3 regions of the Rossellomorea sp. KS-H15a genome follow, and region 3 is predicted to be linked to each of the others. Evidence: riboswitches for the same ligand, from Rfam matches in the RefSeq annotation. Region 3 holds a riboswitch; each other region holds the start of a gene.
The links. A riboswitch is a leader RNA that binds a small molecule or an ion and turns the genes downstream of it on or off. The one in region 3 is predicted to bind cobalamin.

Region 1 (5,538 bases), 840 kb from region 3:
ACCAAAAAAAGAAATCCAAAATAGCACCCGGATGTTATGGGTGGCAAGTGTTGAGTTTGTCATAATTTGTCTCCTGCTTCCTGTGTTTTTATATATACCGGAAGAAGGAGCGTCGTTTCATTAATTCAGAACGTTCACTCCTTCTTGAAATAGTGAAAGTGTTTTGAATGTTTTTTGCATGATATTTCCTCCTCGTATTTTATGAATCAAGTGTAGCATAACAGGGAGAAAAAGAAGAAGATATTTATTCGACATTATCCTTTATTCGCAGAAAGGGGCGTGGAACAATGAAAGAGGTTGTGGTAGACGTATTGCAGTCCAGAGGGACCTATTATGAGATTGGTGTTCGATTCGGACAGGAACTTCGGTCGTCGCCACTCTATTCTCATCATGAAAAGAGACGAAAGAAGTCATTGAGAGATTACAATGTAAAGCTGCTTGAAGTCGAGGGACTACTCCGGCAATTTGCACCCGGATTATGGGATGAATTAATTGGACTATCCCATGGTTTACAGTGGTCATTGGAAGATACCATACATGAATATTCGGGATTTCAACAGGAATGGAAGGAGTCAGGATGTTCGTCATTGGCAAAAGACGGTATATACGTGAGGAATTATGATTATCACCCGAAAACATATGAAGGTAGGCTGTTACTCGTCGAGCCGGCGGGGGGCTATGCATCTATCGGATTTTCAGGAAGGGGAATCGGACGGATTGACGGGTTGAACGAAAAAGGATTGGCTGTTGGTTTTCATTTCGTGAATCGAATAAAGCCGGGAGATGGATTCATTTGTACGACAATCGCCCGCATCCTCCTGGACACATGTAAGAATACAGACGAGGCCATCGAAGTGTTGCGCAGGCTGCCTCACCGACACAGTTTCAACTATTCTTTATATGACCAAGGTGGCAAAGCTGCTGTGGTAGAAGCTTCCCCGAGGGGAATAGGGGTGTATCACCATTCAACCTTAAGTTGTACCAACCATTTTCAAATGAATCATATGAAAAAGGATAACCGACATTATTTAAAGGACTCTCAAAAAAGGCTGGACCTGTTACATTCAGTACATGAAAAGGAATTAACCATAGATGGGGCATTCAAACTGTTTAATCGGGGAGACAGCCCGATTTTCAAGAAAGCGTATGATGCTTGGGCAGGGACGATTCATACATGTGTCTTTCAATGTACATCACTGAGATGCTTAATCGGCTTCGGGGAAAGTTCCGATGGATTGGTGGTGGACTTTCAGGAATGGGTCAGGGGAAGAAATATTCCCGTCCGGAAAATGTCAGGGAAGTTCGATACAAATGAGCCGTTTTTATTTATGGAAGAAGTGACGGAATAAGGGGGAACCGAGCAAATCAAGGGATTAACGGCTTATCATTCGTGGAGGACTTCCTCGGTTCTTATTAATAAAATGCGCAAATTCATAGAAATGTATGTATGATTTGTAACATTCTCAAAAATGTGGTGACTTGGCAGGTGGTGCAGGTTTATATTTATGAAGTGATATTCACTAACAGGATCATTTCATCTTCTCGTTCTTTCCTTTCTCTATATATACATAACGATCTTTCCAAGTGGTCCTTTTCCTGAAAAAGGTATTCAAAAATGAATGAAGAAAGGTCGCTAGGAAAAATAGGATGTGAACCGGAAATAATAATGTCTCGAACACGCTGAAATTACCGATCCTTCTCACTAAGAAATAGAAATAACCCCCTAATAGGATGTATTGGATGATAAATAAATAGGGATATTCCCAAATCATTTCCGGTGAGTGAATGACCAGCGTAATAAGCGAAGCCATCCACAAAGAAGAAAGCCCCAGGAGTAGGATGTTTGTCGACTTAGCTCCTGAAGCGAAGCTCTTTGACCACCCGTGGAATACATCATTTATTCCTTCCCCATACATCCTCATGGAAATGGCATTCCTGCCACTTACCGCTTCTACCGATTCCCCGCATTTCTTCGCCCATTGACTCAAGGCAAAATGTTCCACCATTTCCCCTCTGATGGCTTCATGTCCTCCTACTCGCTCATAAACGGCCCTCGAACATAAGAAAAATTGCCCGAAACCGCCTGAAGGCGTGCACAACCATGAAAAGAGATGGGTGATACTGGTTGAAGCAAACACCATTAAATGAAACAGCATGGAGAATGTTTCGTAAAAGGATTCCATTTTATGAAAAGGATGAATGGTCAATACTCCTTGACAGTGTTGCATTTTATACGTTTCGCATATCTTTAACAGACCTGCTTGTTCGAACCAGGTATCACTATCCACAAACAAGAGGAATTCTCCTTTAGACTCTTTCGCTCCATTCCAGCATGCCCATGATTTCCCGTTCCATCCATTAGGCAAAGGGGGTGCATCAATTACAATTGCACCCTCGTTTAAGGCTATAGCCTTCGTTTGATCTGTCGATCCATCATTCACAACAATGACTTCCAAGGGCTGTATGAACTGCATCCGAATACTGGATAAAAGCCTCCCAATCGTCTTTTCTTCATTTCTTGCAGGAATGATGATGGAACATTTCTTGACCAGATAACTATTCCGTACATGAACGGAATTCTTCACGGTCGGAATTCTCGTAAAAAGGAAAATGGTAAGGCCCAATGCGATTATCCAGAAATACATCTGTTTTCACCTTCTTTGACAAAATTCTGCTGTATCGCCATTCTAACCATAATATTTACCCGTGATACGCCTAGGGCGTTTTTAGCTAAAGTCTCATTGGGATGGATGGGGATCGACGGTATCTGAGTTATTTGCGTTTTCTTCCTTCTCATCAGGATAAGGGTCAAAGAAATTAACTACTTTTCCCGGTCCAGAGAATCCTATCACTTGTTCTTTATCATCTTTCGCCTTGTCGGATTTCTTCACAAAAAAACTCCTTTCTAGCCATTAGTTTGGCGAAAGAAGTTTTTTTCATGCCACTATTTGTTTTTCCAATGTCCATCTATGAATTCATCGCGCCCTGACTTTGCGCGATCTTGTTTGTATTCCTCCGGATTCGTTTTGTAGAACTTTTGATGATACTCTTCTGCCGGATAAAAGGTTGAGGCAGGAAGGACTTTGGTGACGATCGGCTTCTTGAATCGCCCGCTTTCTTCTATCGTGTTTTTTGACTCCTCAGCCAATTGTTTCTGGTGTTCATTGTGATAGAAGATAGCTGTTCGATACTGTTCACCACGATCGTGGAATTGACCACCGTCATCAGTCGGGTCAATCTGAGGCCAGTATAACTCCAATAGCCTTTCATAAGGAAACAGAGCGGGATCATAGGTGATCTGAACCACTTCATAATGGCCGCTGCCACCGGCTTTAATATCCTCATATGAAGGATTCTCAAGATGACCTCCAGAATATCCCGATACGACATCAATAATCCCTGGCAGCTCATCGAACGGCTTTACCATGCACCAAAAACATCCGCCTGCAAACGTAGCGACTTCTCTATCATTCATTTAGCAAACCTCCTGTACCATATGTACTCCTCTAAAGCAGTAAAGCAATAGCTTGAACAGATTCTACCATGAAAGCTTAAAAGGAACAATTAAAATAGCTTGTCTGCTTCAGCTGTGCCGACTTTACGATTAATCGTTTTCTACAATTTTCAACAAATTCATTAAAATTCATTTCCTAACGGATGGAATTTGTGTATAATTCTTTTGTACGGAACAATTTCATACGTTACGAAATCAGGTGAAGTGTAAGATGTGAATCTTCTTAGCTTCTTAATAGGGAAGTTGGTGTAAATCCAACGCGGTCCCGCCACTGTAAATGGTAGTGAGCTGAACATTTACCACTGTGCAAACAAGCACGGGAAGGTATCAGCAAACTATGACCATGAGCCAGGAGACCTGCCTGATTTTAAGCGCACCAATTCTACGCGGATAGAAAGGTGTAATATGCATGGTTCACTGAATATAAACCTATATATGCATCTTACACAACATCTCTAGTCCACTGGAGATGTTTTTTTGTCTGTCAAAATGTTAATCAACAGGGGGAATAAAAAATGAAACACACAGTAAAAGCCTTACTTGCATTGTTGGTAGCCATTGGATTCCTGACAGCATGCGGAACGAATGACGGGGAACAAACGAAGAAAAAGGAAACAGCAGAAGTAAACCAAAATGAATCCGGATATCCTTTATCATTGAATGACGCGCTTGATAATAAAGTCACCCTGGAAGAACAACCTAAACATATCGTTTCGTTAATTCCCAGTAATACGGAGATTTTATTCGAGCTTGGGCTCAATAATGAAATCGTCGGGGTGTCAGACTTTGATAACTTCCCGAAAGAAGCCGCCGATAAAGAGAAGATTGGTGGAATGGAGTTTAACGTAGAGAAAATCGTCGGCTTAGATCCGGACCTGGTCCTTGCCCATGAATCCACAGCAAAGTCAGCAGAAGAAGGTTTGAATCAACTGAAAGATGCAGGGGTGAACGTATTCATCGTTCAAGACGCTAAAAGCTTTGAAGAAGTATATAACACAATTCAGGACATCGGGACACTAGTCGGTAAAAAAGGTCAGGCAAATTCCGTTGTTTCTGAAATGAAATCAGATTTAAAATCCATCCAGGAAAAAGCAAGTGAAGTAACGGAAAAGAAAAGAGTCTATGTGGAAGTTTCCCCTTCCCCTGACATTTATTCAACAGGTAAGAACACGTTCATCGATCAAATGCTATCTATGGTCAATGCTGAAAATGTCATGAGCGATCAGGAAGGCTGGGTACAGGTGAACCAGGAAGCGGTCATCTCGTCTAACCCTGATTCAATCATCACTACATATGGTTATTACAGTGAAAATCCGAAAGAACAGATAATGGGAAGAAAAGGATGGGAAGATGTAACGGCAGTTAAGAATGGGGATGTTCACGATGTCCATTCTGATTTAGTCACACGGACAGGTCCAAGATTGGTTGAAGGAGTAGAGGAAATTGCAAAGTCGATCTATCCAGAGGTATTTGCAGAATAAGATAGGGATCACATACGGATTGGCAGGGCTATTTATACTCACGGCGGTGCTTGCAGGTGTTTCGATCGGTACAATAGCCATTCCACCGATGGATATCCTATACATCGTCGGTTATAAGTGGTTCGGTTTTCAAATGCCTGATACGGTTAATCCCATGTTTGTGAACATCGTCTATACGATCCGGCTTCCAAGAGTATTGTTGGCTTTATTGGTCGGCAGCTCCTTAGCCATTGCCGGAGCTTCTTTTCAAGGGCTGTTACGCAATCCTCTGGCTGATCCCTACACATTGGGAGTGTCATCAGGTGCATCGGTCGGGGCGGTCATCACATTGTTTTTTCATTGGAGCATCCCTTTCATCGGGAAGTTTACGCTTCCCTTTTTCAGTATTGTTTGTTCGATCATCACCGTATTTCTCGTATTATGGTTCGCACAAAAGGTTGAAAGGACCATGAAGGTCGAAACCATTATACTGACAGGAATCATCTTCAGCTCGTTTCTGGGCTCGGTGATTTCCTTGATGATCGCACTCACAGGTGAGGAACT
Region 2 (5,538 bases), 390 kb from region 3:
GAAGCTGCTGCTTCCTTGTCTCCTGACTCGGAAATGGCAGGCTGGTAATGCGTCGGTTGAGTCCTGTTTGCATACGACTTCAGTAATTCCCCAACATCGATGCCTGTCATTTCACGCAATGGCTCCTGCATGTCAAGCATCGTTCTTGTGATGCTTTTACCAAAGGAAGGAACTCCTTGACCATTACCTGAATCGATGATCTTGACTGAATCGATATTGTTCAGAGGCTGAGCGATCTTCTCTGCGAATATCGGCAGCATTTCAATGAGTTTCTCGGTGATGATGACATCTCCGTGTTTCTCCATGGCCTCAGCCAGGAGTTTACGGGATTCAGCTTCTGCTTTACCGCGTTCACGGATGACATCGGCTTCGGCCGACCCTTCTTCCCTGCGGATCTTCGCTTTTGCTTCCCCGTCGATTTCCGATTTTCGTGCTTCCGCTTCCGCCTTACGAGTCGTTTCGTAATAATCTGCATCTGCTTTCGTTTTACGGACTTTCGATTCTTCCGCCTCAAGCTTAACTGCGCGCTCACGTTCAAGGAATTGAAGGGTCAGCTCTTCTTCTTTTACTTCCTTGGCAAGTTTCGCTTTTTCAAGCTCATAGGACTGTTCGGACTTCGCTCTTGCGCGTTCGGTTTCTTCTTTGAAAGCAGCATCTTTGATGTCTTTTTCCTTTTTCGATTCTGCAATCGTGATTTGGCGTTTGTATTCTTCTTCTTTCGCTTCCTGGTCGGTTTGGGCACGGTGGATACGCGTTTCACGTTCTGTGTTCGCCTCAGCGATTTCAGCTTGTTTCCTCACCTCAGCGATACGCGGACGACCAAGATTTTCTAAGTATCCATTTTGTTCGTCAGCATCCCTTATGTCCGTCAAACCGAGTGACGTGATTTTGAAGCCCATCAGATCAAGCTGTTTCTGGGCGATTTCCGACACATCGGCATTGAATTTTTCACGGTTGCTGTTTATGTCTTCCACGGTCATTTTTGAAAGAATCGCGCGGAGGTTACTTCCCAGCACCTCGATGATTTCATCTTCAATTTCTTTTTGATCCTTACCGAGGAACTGCTCGGCGTAGTTTGCGATCCCGTTCAAGGTATCGGCAACCTTCACCATGGCCACGGCATCGGCCACGATCGGCACTCCTCCATTTGTGTACACTCTTGGTGTCGATAGTTTCAATTGGAATGATGTAAGGTTAACAGGAGTGGACGTCTGGAAACGTCTTAATCTGTATCCCCCCCCACGGATGATTTTCATGGAACGGCCTTCCTGGTCGGTGAAAATATTCGATTCCTTCTCAGGATCCCCCAGTTTCGGTCCGGTAATGATCAGTGCCTGGTTCGATTTCGCCGTACGATAGCGGAACCTCATCCAGAAGTAATAGGCGATCCCCACAATTGCTGCAATAACCAGAACAGGAATCAGGAAAACGAAAAATCCAATCACACTCAATGATCCTAGCATTCTGACAACCCCTCTCGACAATTTGTTTAAACCAGCATGCTGTCTGATTTAATTTTAAATAAAAGTGCTAGCTACACTACTATATACGGATCTGAATACGAAAAAGTTTCAATAAATTAGGCGAATCTCCTATTTTTATATAAATGGAGATCTATTTCTTCCCTTTTATCTTCTTTTCACAATAAATAATCATCAGGAAATGATCGTCTATGATAAAATAAAACCGTTCAACAATTTAATCATTGCTCATTGGTGGAAATGATTTCAGGTCATTTCCTTAAAAGGGAAGTTGGTGAAAATCCAACGCGGTCCCGCCACTGTAAAGCTGAGATTTCATATGTATCCACTGTTTCACTTTGAAATGGGAAGGAATTTGAAATCGGAGACGCTGAGCCAGGAGACCTGCCAATTGAGAAGAACACGAAAGTCCTACGGGAGATAGGAGGGTGTTGCGCAAATGAAACGTCACAAAGGAAATCATAGGTTCCTGGACGCTCGCTTGGAGTAACCGCATCTTCTTTTACAAAAAGGAAGATGCTTTTTTATTTCGTCAAAAAGGAAGCAGGGAGATGAAAATATGGAACAAGCTTTTTCAGTTGAGCGTTCACGAACCGTACAGACAAGATTGGTACTGCCCCCGGATACCAATCATATGCAAACCATCTTTGGAGGGAAAGTTCTATCATATATTGATGAAATCGCTGCACTGTCAGCCATGAAGCATTCGAGTTCTGTGGTGGTAACGGCTTCGATCGATTCGGTCGATTTCCTGTCATCCGCAACTGTCGGGGATGCACTCAGCCTAGAGGCGATTGTAACTTCCACGGGAAGGACTTCGATGGAGGTGTACGTAAAAGTTTTCTCTTCGAATCTATTGACAGGTATCAAAACCTTGACGACGGAATCATTCCTTACCATGGTTGCGGTGGATGAAAACGGTAAGCCGAAACCGGTGCCGAAAGTGATACCGGAAACAGAAGAGGAGAAGAGATTGTTCAAATCAGCTGTTCTGAGGAAGGAACATCGAAAAAACCGGGCATTGATAAAATAAGTTTTTGGGTATGAACAGCACGCTGTTCATACCCTTTTTCAACAATAAGTAGTGTCTTACCAGTAAAAGAAAACCGAGCAGATGATGACGGCGATCCAGGCTGCGGATGACCAAATTCCTGCCCGCATTAAATCCTTGTCGGTAAAATAACCGTACGAGTAGCTGATGAGATGAACCGGGGACTGGGTGACGAGAAAAAAGCCCGGGACACATGCCATAAACATCGGCATGGCAATTTGCATAGGTGATAAACCCGGGATGGTATGTCCGATCGTGATGCTGAGGGGGAGCATGATGGTCAAAAACCCCAGGATATTGACGAATACGATCCGAATGATACTGGTACATAAAATGAGGAGTAGGATAATCACCCAGGGTTGGCGGCCTGTAAGCAAAGCGTTCAATTCTTCAGCCATCCATTCAATCGTGCCTGTCTCGACCAACATCCCAGATACCATTAGAGTTGAGGCAAAAAAGAGCATCAGATCCCAATCAATTGATTCGCTCGCCTCATCCCATCTCCATACTCCTGCGACAGGGATGACGGTCATACATGCGCCCAGAAGGCCGATCTGAGGAATGGAATATCCATGCAGAGGCTGTGAAATCCACAGGATCAACGTTCCCACGATTATACTCATGATTTTTTTTTCGTTCATGCTCACCGGCCCAAGCTCACCGATTCTTTTTTCGATCAATGCCAATAACAGCTTTCGGTCAATCTTCTCAGGGGGAAAGATCATTAAGAATATTCCCCACAATATCACGATAAAAAGCAGCACCGGTATTCCAAAAATCAGGAACCATCTTATATAATTCAGATCGCTTGAAACGTCGCTCAGGATCCCGAAAGCGTAAATAGTGGAACTGGCCCCAGTCGCGACAAACGCCCCTGAAATGGCAGCAAGATAGGCAACCCCTATAAACAGCGACTTGCCCAGATAATGGACATCCGCTATTTTTCGCAGACTTTTCATCAGGCTGTCGAGTACCGATGATAACAGGCTGCCCTTCCCTACATTCGACGGTATCAGGACAGACAGGACAGTCATGAGCAGAAACGAAATGAAAATCAACGCTTTCCCCGACCCTCCAGAGAGCTTTAACGTATAAAGCGATACCCTGCTTGCCAGACCTGTTTTAATGAATGCAGCTGAGATAATGAATGTAGAAAACAAGAGCCAAACGATACCCGAACTGAAATAACTCAATGTCTGTTCATAACTGAAAAAATGAAACGAAATCAGCAGAATGAGTAGCAGCGAGCTGAATGCAAGTGGAAAGACTTTGCCTATCCAGAGGATCTGAATGATGATGAGTGCAGCGATAGCCTTCCATGTTTCATCCCACTCAAAAAATGGGAGAAAGAATAAGGCATATAATAGAAACGTGATAACCAGTAACAGTTGTTTTTTCATGACGATTACTCCCATCTTTCAATCAAAGGAAAAAGCCACCGGCGATGGGGTGACTTTTCCTTTTCATCAATAACTGTCAGTGAATGATCGTTGAATCCTGCTTATTACCTAGGGCATATCGGGCAGCTGAAGAACCGGCTGTTTCCCATAAACAGTCCCCGACATCAATCCTGACCCTTCAGAATAATTGTGATAAAATATCCCTCTTCCTTACATGTCTTTTGAAATAGGGTCGACAGGATTCTTCTCTTTCTTTTTAAATGCTTTGATCAGCAATGGATAAAACAGTGATAACAGCGTCAATATAGCCAGGGCGATGGCAATCGGTGTATCAAAGAAGATACCGAGGCTGCCATTTGACGAAAGAACGGCCATCCTGAAGTTCTGCTCCATATCTGCTCCGACGATCAATGCCAGAACAAGCGGGGCAATCGGAAAATCCATGACTTTCAGAAATAAACCGAATACTCCAAAAATTAATAACAGGAAGAAATCCACTGCACTGTAACTGAGCGTGTAGGTTCCGATAAATGCAAGAATCACAATGACCGGATACAACACTTTTGCAGGCGTATCCAGTATTTTCACTAACAGACCGACAAGCAGAATATTAATAATAACAAGGGCTATATTCCCGATAAACATACTATTGATCAGCGTCCATACCGTATTGGGATCATTCTCAAACAAAAGCGGTCCAGGTTTCATCCCAAGCATTACCAGGGCTCCAAGCATGACAGCAGTTGTCCCCGAACCTGGGATACCCATCGTCAACAGCGGGATCATCGCCCCGACAGAGGCTGCATTATTAGCAGATTCAGGTGCTGCAAGCCCTTCTACTGCACCCTTCCCGAATTCTTCAGGATGTTTGGAAATTTGCTTCTCTGTTGAGTAGCTGATCATGGATGCGATCGATCCCCCGGCTCCCGGAAGGACACCAACCACAAATCCAAGTGGTCCGCTTCTTAAAATCGGCCATAATGAGCGTTTCCACTGCTTTTTCGTAAACCAGATCTTACCGACTTTCTTTTTCTCTTTTTTCTCCTGATCGATCGTCAAATAATTGTAAAGGACTTCCCCGACTGCATATACACCGATGATCACGATTAGAAAATCGATTCCTTCACTTAAATGCGAGCTTCCGAAGGTGAATCGATAGACGCCGCTCTGAGTATCAATGCCCACCGTACTGAGCATCAGCCCAAGGAACATCGCGATGAAGCCCTTCACCATTTTCCCTACCGATAAAGCAACAATCGCCGAAAGAGTCAGCAGCATTAATAAAAAGTATTCAGCAGGACCGAATTTCAGGGCAAAGCTTGCAAGCGGCTCGGCAAGGAAGATAAATCCGATGACGGCCATCATCCCGCCGATGAAAGACGCGACTGCCGATATGGCCATGGCCTGTCCTGCCTCACCCTTCTGAGCCATCGGATACCCGTCGAATGTGGCAGCAATGGCTGAACCGTCACCTGGTGTATTTAATAGAATCGAACTCCTCGACCCACCATACATCGCCCCGTAATAGATGGCAGCCATCAGTATGATGGCACTGACGGGCTCCATGCCAAATGTAATCGGGATTAAGACGGCCACGGCTGTTGCC
Region 3 (5,538 bases):
ACTATGACAGCTATCGTTCTGAGTCACTGCCGGCGAATCTGCTGCAAGCACAACGGGACTATTTCGGAGCCCATACGTATCAGCGTATAGACAAAGAAGGTACTTTCCATACAGATTGGTTAGCTGAATAATATAGAACCGCCCTGTGGGTCATCCACAGGGCGGTTTATTTATTCGTCTTTGGTATCGTGTTTTTTCTTTTCGTCACGCTGGTCCTTTTTTAGTTCGTCGATAGGGATGGGATCGACATTTTGTTCACTTTCATGCTGATCAAGGATACTTTCCTGATCCTGCTCGGCATTTTCCGGATTTTGATTCGTTCTTTTGGTCATGATGTACATCCTCCTTTAAATGATAGGTTCTTATACCATACCCCCGGCACAGGGAGAAAAACCTCCTATGGAAGATAGAAAAAAAGAAAGCCGCCATAAGAAGGCGGCTTTCTGACTTGTGTTAGATTTTCACATCAATTTTAGCGTTTTTCTTTAAATCTTCAACATGTTGAACAAGCTTTTCTTGCTTCTTCTGTTGTTCCAGCTGAGTCTTGATCTGTGGTTTTACATCTTCAAACTTCGGAGCATCCTTTGCTTGGTCCTGTCCTTGTTGACTTGCATATTGATCATAAAACTTCTTCATTTCATCTTCTGTTACTTCGTCGACTTTGATTTCTTTTTCAACGTAGTTGGTGTACTTAATATTTTCAGCAATCTGAGTTTTCAGCTCATCCATGGTAAATCCGGCTTTCTTCATGGCATCTTCGAATTGCTTTTCATCTTTATATTGCTTTTTCACTTCGTCGAGTTGCTTATTGATTTCATCATCCGTCGCTTTATAGCCTTTTTCCTCGGCCTGTTGCATAAGGAGTGTTTGACCGACTATGCTGTCGATGGTTTGATCTTTGATTTTTTTAACAGCATCTTTACTTGTCGGGTCCTGTCCCATTTGTTGATACTGCATCTGTGATTGAGTCAACACATTGTTGAAATCTTCACCTTTGATTTTTTCGTCGTTGACGATGGCGACGATCTTATCTTTTTCCACCTTTTGTTCATCCATTTTCTTTTGCATTTCTTCCATCTTTTTCGCTTGCTCTTCTTGAGCCTTTTTGTCAGAAGCCTCTGTTTTTGGTTTATCGTCAGCTTTTTGGCTCTCCTCATTCGAACCGCAAGCGGCTAATCCAATTGTTAATAATCCTACTAGTAAAGTCGTTAATAGTTTCTTCATAATAGACTCCTTTCAGAACTAAGGTGTGATTCTAAAAAAAATCACTTAATGGGCATTGTAAATGAAAAACCTGCAAAAAGAAAGTATTTAGGTTAAAATATATTGATTGTAATCTGGATGAAACACAGAGTATAAAGCATATTCTCCTTCCGTACATTGATATATAGGGAATACAATTACTACTAAAGTGATAAAGCAGGAGGAATATTACATAGATACGTTCAAAAAAAGAGGTTGTTTAAATCGAGTCTTTCTCCATTTAAACAACCTATCAAAAATATTGGGGACCAAAGAATACTGTCAAACAACCTTCTATTTGGATTATAGAGATGGTCTTCATATCCCTCAACCCACATATATGTAAACGTAGACGGACTACTGTCCGTTTGGAAGCACTATTCCATCATCTTCTTTCCTTTTCAGGGAAAATAATAATTATAAGCATAATCCAGACTAATTTTAGATAAGGTTTCGAAAATTTGAATTAGCGAGTAGTAGTTGATTTCCGCTGCAGGTGCTCGCTTTCCGCGGGGCGTGAGTTGAGCCTCCTCGGGCTTTTGCCCTGCGGGGTCTCAAGATCCAGCTACGGTGGCTAGCCCCTCGAGGTCATAAGCTAAATGGTCCAAGAAGTCACAAGGACGCCTTCTTAGCCCATTCATCTTATGCTTGTCGGGGCTGAGCAAGCCACCTCCGCTTTTCAAGCTTTCCCGCTATTCCCGTCGGAGTCGAGCACCTTCCGCTCCAATCAATACATTAAGATGGTCTTTTAACCTTTTGTAATAATTGTATACCCCTTCAAATCCATTCAAAAGCGAAAACCACTGATTAATAAGAGAAATATATGCTATTTATTGTACGTAGGGTTTCGAAAATCTTTGAGCTCAGTCTCCAATAGCTTAAATAGAGGGTGAGGGGAACTGCGTAGACTCCTACGGAAAAACGGGCGTGTCGAGACCCCGGAAGCGAACTGTGCTGAGGAGGCTCGACCGAACGTCCGTGGAAAGCGAAGCAGTTCCCCTCACCCTAAAGCTCATCCTCGTTGACAGAGCTACAGAACTTAGTAATTGAATAATTTACACCAATCTCTGCGGAGAGAGCAAAAATAAAAATGAAAAGATTACTTGTAAATCTATTTTGAATCATATATGATAGTTAAGGACACAACATTTGGTGTCTGTTTTTATTTTAATAACTATATATTGATTATAACCTGTAAATAAGGTGTCTGATGAGACTTAAAAGGGAATCCGGTGAGAATCCGGAGCTGTCCCCGCAACTGTATGTGCTGACGAAATAAGGAACTGCCACTGTCGTATCGATGGGAAGGCCTTAGAGTAGGGTGAAGCGCGAGTCAGGAGACCTGCCTTATTTAACACGTGTTATCTTCTTCGGGAATTGGGAGGATAAAGCGAGGATTACAATAGGCGTCAGGTCTATTTATATCTCCGTATTGTTTAAAGCCCGTCCTTCCTGAAGGATGGGCTTTTTTTGACTCCTTCCCACATTAAGAAACGGGAGGAATGAATCATGACATTCACAATGGTAAAACAAAAAGAAGTGGAAGGCATTCTCCACAGCCTTAGCAGACAGTTTCCCAACCTGGATTTCACAGATTTCGATAAGAAAATCACCATGTATGCAAATCAGCAGGAGGAATGGACCAGTGAACAGCTTCATCATTTCATGATCCTGACAGCGATCGAACGTATCACCGCACTCGAACCGGATTGGACCTATGTGGCTGCATCCTTGTACATCAAGGATTTATATGAGGGCATATCATTTTCAAGGGGGAAATCAGAAGAGAATCTATCCGGCTCATTTTATGAAATGGTCAAAGAATTAACTGAAGCTCACCTTTATTCCCCGTCACTACTGGATTCATATAGCAAGGAAGAAGTGGATTACTTAGGTTCCATTCTGGATTTCGACAGGGATCAACTATTTACTTACATAGGGATCGTTACGCTGGCTGAGAGGTATTTAACAAAGTCCCATAATGGAAAAGTGCTGGAGCTTCCTCAAGAGCGATTTATGGTCATCAGTATGACGTTATGCATGAATGAGGAAAAGGAAAAAAGAATGTCATTGATTGAAGAAGCGTATTGGGCACTATCCAATCTGTATATGACCGTGGCAACCCCTACTTTTGCAAATGCAGGAAAAAGCCATGGCCAGCTATCCAGCTGTTTCATTGATACGGTTGAGGATGACTTAAGGAGCATTTATGACAGTAATACTGACGTTTCCACTCTTAGCAAGAATGGAGGGGGCCTTGGAATTTATTTAGGGAAGGTCCGCAGCAGGGGAAGTGATATAAAGGGCTTTAAAGGAGTGAGCTCCGGGGTCATACCGTGGATGAAACAACTGAATAATACGGCGGTATCCGTCGATCAACTGGGTCAGCGCCAAGGGGCGATCGCCGTTTATTTGGATGTATGGCATAAAGATATCTTCCCATTTTTGGATACGCGGTTGAACAATGGGGACGAAAGGCAGAGGACCCATGATCTTTTCACGGGAGTCTCCTTACCGGATCTGTTTATGGAACAGGTGGAGAAGAGGGAAGAGTGGTATTTATTCGACCCTCATGAAGTGAAAGGAGTCATGGGCTTTTCCCTTGAAGACTTCTATGACGAAACATCCGGTGCTGGTACTTTTCGTGAGAAGTACTGGGAATGTGTCGCTCACCCCACCCTTTCTCGGGAAGTGGTGCCTGCCATTGAAATCTTCAAGCGCATCATGATTTCTCAGCTCGAAACGGGGACTCCGTATATGTTTTACCGTGATACCGTTAACCGTATGAATGCCAATCCACATAAAGGGATGATCTATTGCAGTAACCTGTGTACCGAAATCGCTCAGAATATGAGTGCGACTGTGATGGAAGAAGAGGTGATACAAGATGGGAAGATCGTCACATATAAGTCTCCGGGAGATTATGTCGTTTGCAATCTCGCGTCCATTTCTTTAGCCAAGACCATCCTGGATGATGAGCTTGAGAGAGTGGTGGCGATAGGCGTAAGACTGCTGGATAATGTGATTGACTTAAATGACCTTCCCGTCCTGCAGGCCCAGATCACCAATCAGCGGTACAGGGGGATCGGATTAGGGACATTCGGATGGCATCATCTCCTTGCCCTGAAGGGATTGAAGTGGGAAAGCAGTCAGGCGGTCGACTATTGTGATTCCCTTTATGAAGAGATTGCTTATTACACGATAAACGCAAGCCATGAACTGGCAAAAGAAAAAGGAAGCTATCCTTATTTCGAGGATTCGGACTGGGCGACGGGAGAATATTTTCTGAAGCGGGACTATTCAAGTGAAAGATGGATTGAATTGAAGGATGGGATTAAAGACAAAGGGATCCGCAATGGGTACTTAATGGCGGTAGCCCCCAATTCCTCAACCTCGATCATTGCGGGGTCCTCTGCGAGCATCGATCCGATATTCAGGCTCCAGTATTCAGAAGAAAAGAAAGATTACAAGATTCCAGTGACCGCTCCTGATCTGTCTCCGGAAACGACCTGGTATTACAAGACCGCTTATCAAGTGGATCAACATTGGAGTGTGGAACAGAACGAAAAGAGGCAGAGACATATCGATCAGGGGATTTCATTTAATCTGTATGTGCGTAATGACATCAAGGCTAAAGATTTACTGGATCTTCACCTGGACGCATGGAAGTCCGGATTGAAAACCACTTATTATGTAAGGTCTACGTCCGTATCCAATTTTGAAGAATGCGAAAGCTGTCATAGCTAGGGAGGAAGAGGGAAAATGGAAGAATTGAAACAGCGGGTACTGATTGACTCAATGGCCCCAAATAAATCGACGGGTATCGTAAACGGGAAAAGTTCCAATATATTAAACTGGGATGATGTGCGGTATCCCTGGGCCTACCCAAAATATAAAAGAATGCTAGGGAATTTCTGGACTCCATTTGAAATCAATATGGCAAAAGATATCAAGCAGTTCCCTACTTTGCCTGAGAACGAGCAGGAATCCTTTCTTAAGATCATAGGTCTCCTGGCGCTTCTTGACAGCGTTCAAACCGACTATGCGGGTAAAGTGGCAGATTATCTGACGGATTCGAGCCTAAACGCCCTGATGATCATCCTGGCACAGCAAGAAGTCGTACATAACCATTCCTACAGCTATGTGTTATCGAGCATTGTGTCGAAAAGAGAGCAAAATGAAGTGTTTGACTTTTGGAAGAACGATCCCATTCTGTTAAAAAGGAATGAATTTATCACAAATGGCTATAAAGGATTTGTGGAATCACCGACTGTTCAGAATCTATTAAAGTCAATC

Region 1: another riboswitch for cobalamin. It lies ahead of M1J35_RS15035 (ABC transporter substrate-binding protein); the one in region 3 lies ahead of M1J35_RS10870 (ribonucleoside-diphosphate reductase subunit alpha).
Region 2: another riboswitch for cobalamin. It lies ahead of M1J35_RS08815 (acyl-CoA thioesterase); the one in region 3 lies ahead of M1J35_RS10870 (ribonucleoside-diphosphate reductase subunit alpha).

Annotation. Positions count from the first base shown of each region.
Region 1 is NZ_CP096886.1:2,952,080-2,957,617, reverse strand. Features, by position in the region: gene M1J35_RS15060 (MFS transporter) at 1-63, opposite strand, end outside; gene M1J35_RS15055 (C45 family autoproteolytic acyltransferase/hydrolase) at 288-1,349, shown strand; gene M1J35_RS15050 (glycosyltransferase family 2 protein) at 1,530-2,645, opposite strand; gene M1J35_RS15045 (hypothetical protein) at 2,739-2,891, opposite strand; gene msrA (peptide-methionine (S)-S-oxide reductase MsrA) at 2,945-3,475, opposite strand; cobalamin riboswitch at 3,695-3,894, shown strand; gene M1J35_RS15035 (ABC transporter substrate-binding protein) at 4,030-4,995, shown strand; gene M1J35_RS15030 (FecCD family ABC transporter permease) at 4,958-5,538, shown strand, end outside.
Region 2 is NZ_CP096886.1:1,719,590-1,725,127, reverse strand. Features, by position in the region: gene M1J35_RS08820 (flotillin family protein) at 1-1,463, opposite strand, end outside; cobalamin riboswitch at 1,697-1,888, shown strand; gene M1J35_RS08815 (acyl-CoA thioesterase) at 2,041-2,514, shown strand; gene M1J35_RS08810 (SLC13 family permease) at 2,571-3,932, opposite strand; gene M1J35_RS08805 (tripartite tricarboxylate transporter permease) at 4,143-5,538, opposite strand, start outside.
Region 3 is NZ_CP096886.1:2,108,652-2,114,189, forward strand. Features, by position in the region: gene gndA (NADP-dependent phosphogluconate dehydrogenase) at 1-131, shown strand, start outside; gene M1J35_RS10860 (hypothetical protein) at 171-332, opposite strand; gene M1J35_RS10865 (SurA N-terminal domain-containing protein) at 454-1,224, opposite strand; cobalamin riboswitch at 2,427-2,607, shown strand; gene M1J35_RS10870 (ribonucleoside-diphosphate reductase subunit alpha) at 2,752-4,989, shown strand; gene M1J35_RS10875 (ribonucleotide-diphosphate reductase subunit beta) at 5,005-5,538, shown strand, end outside.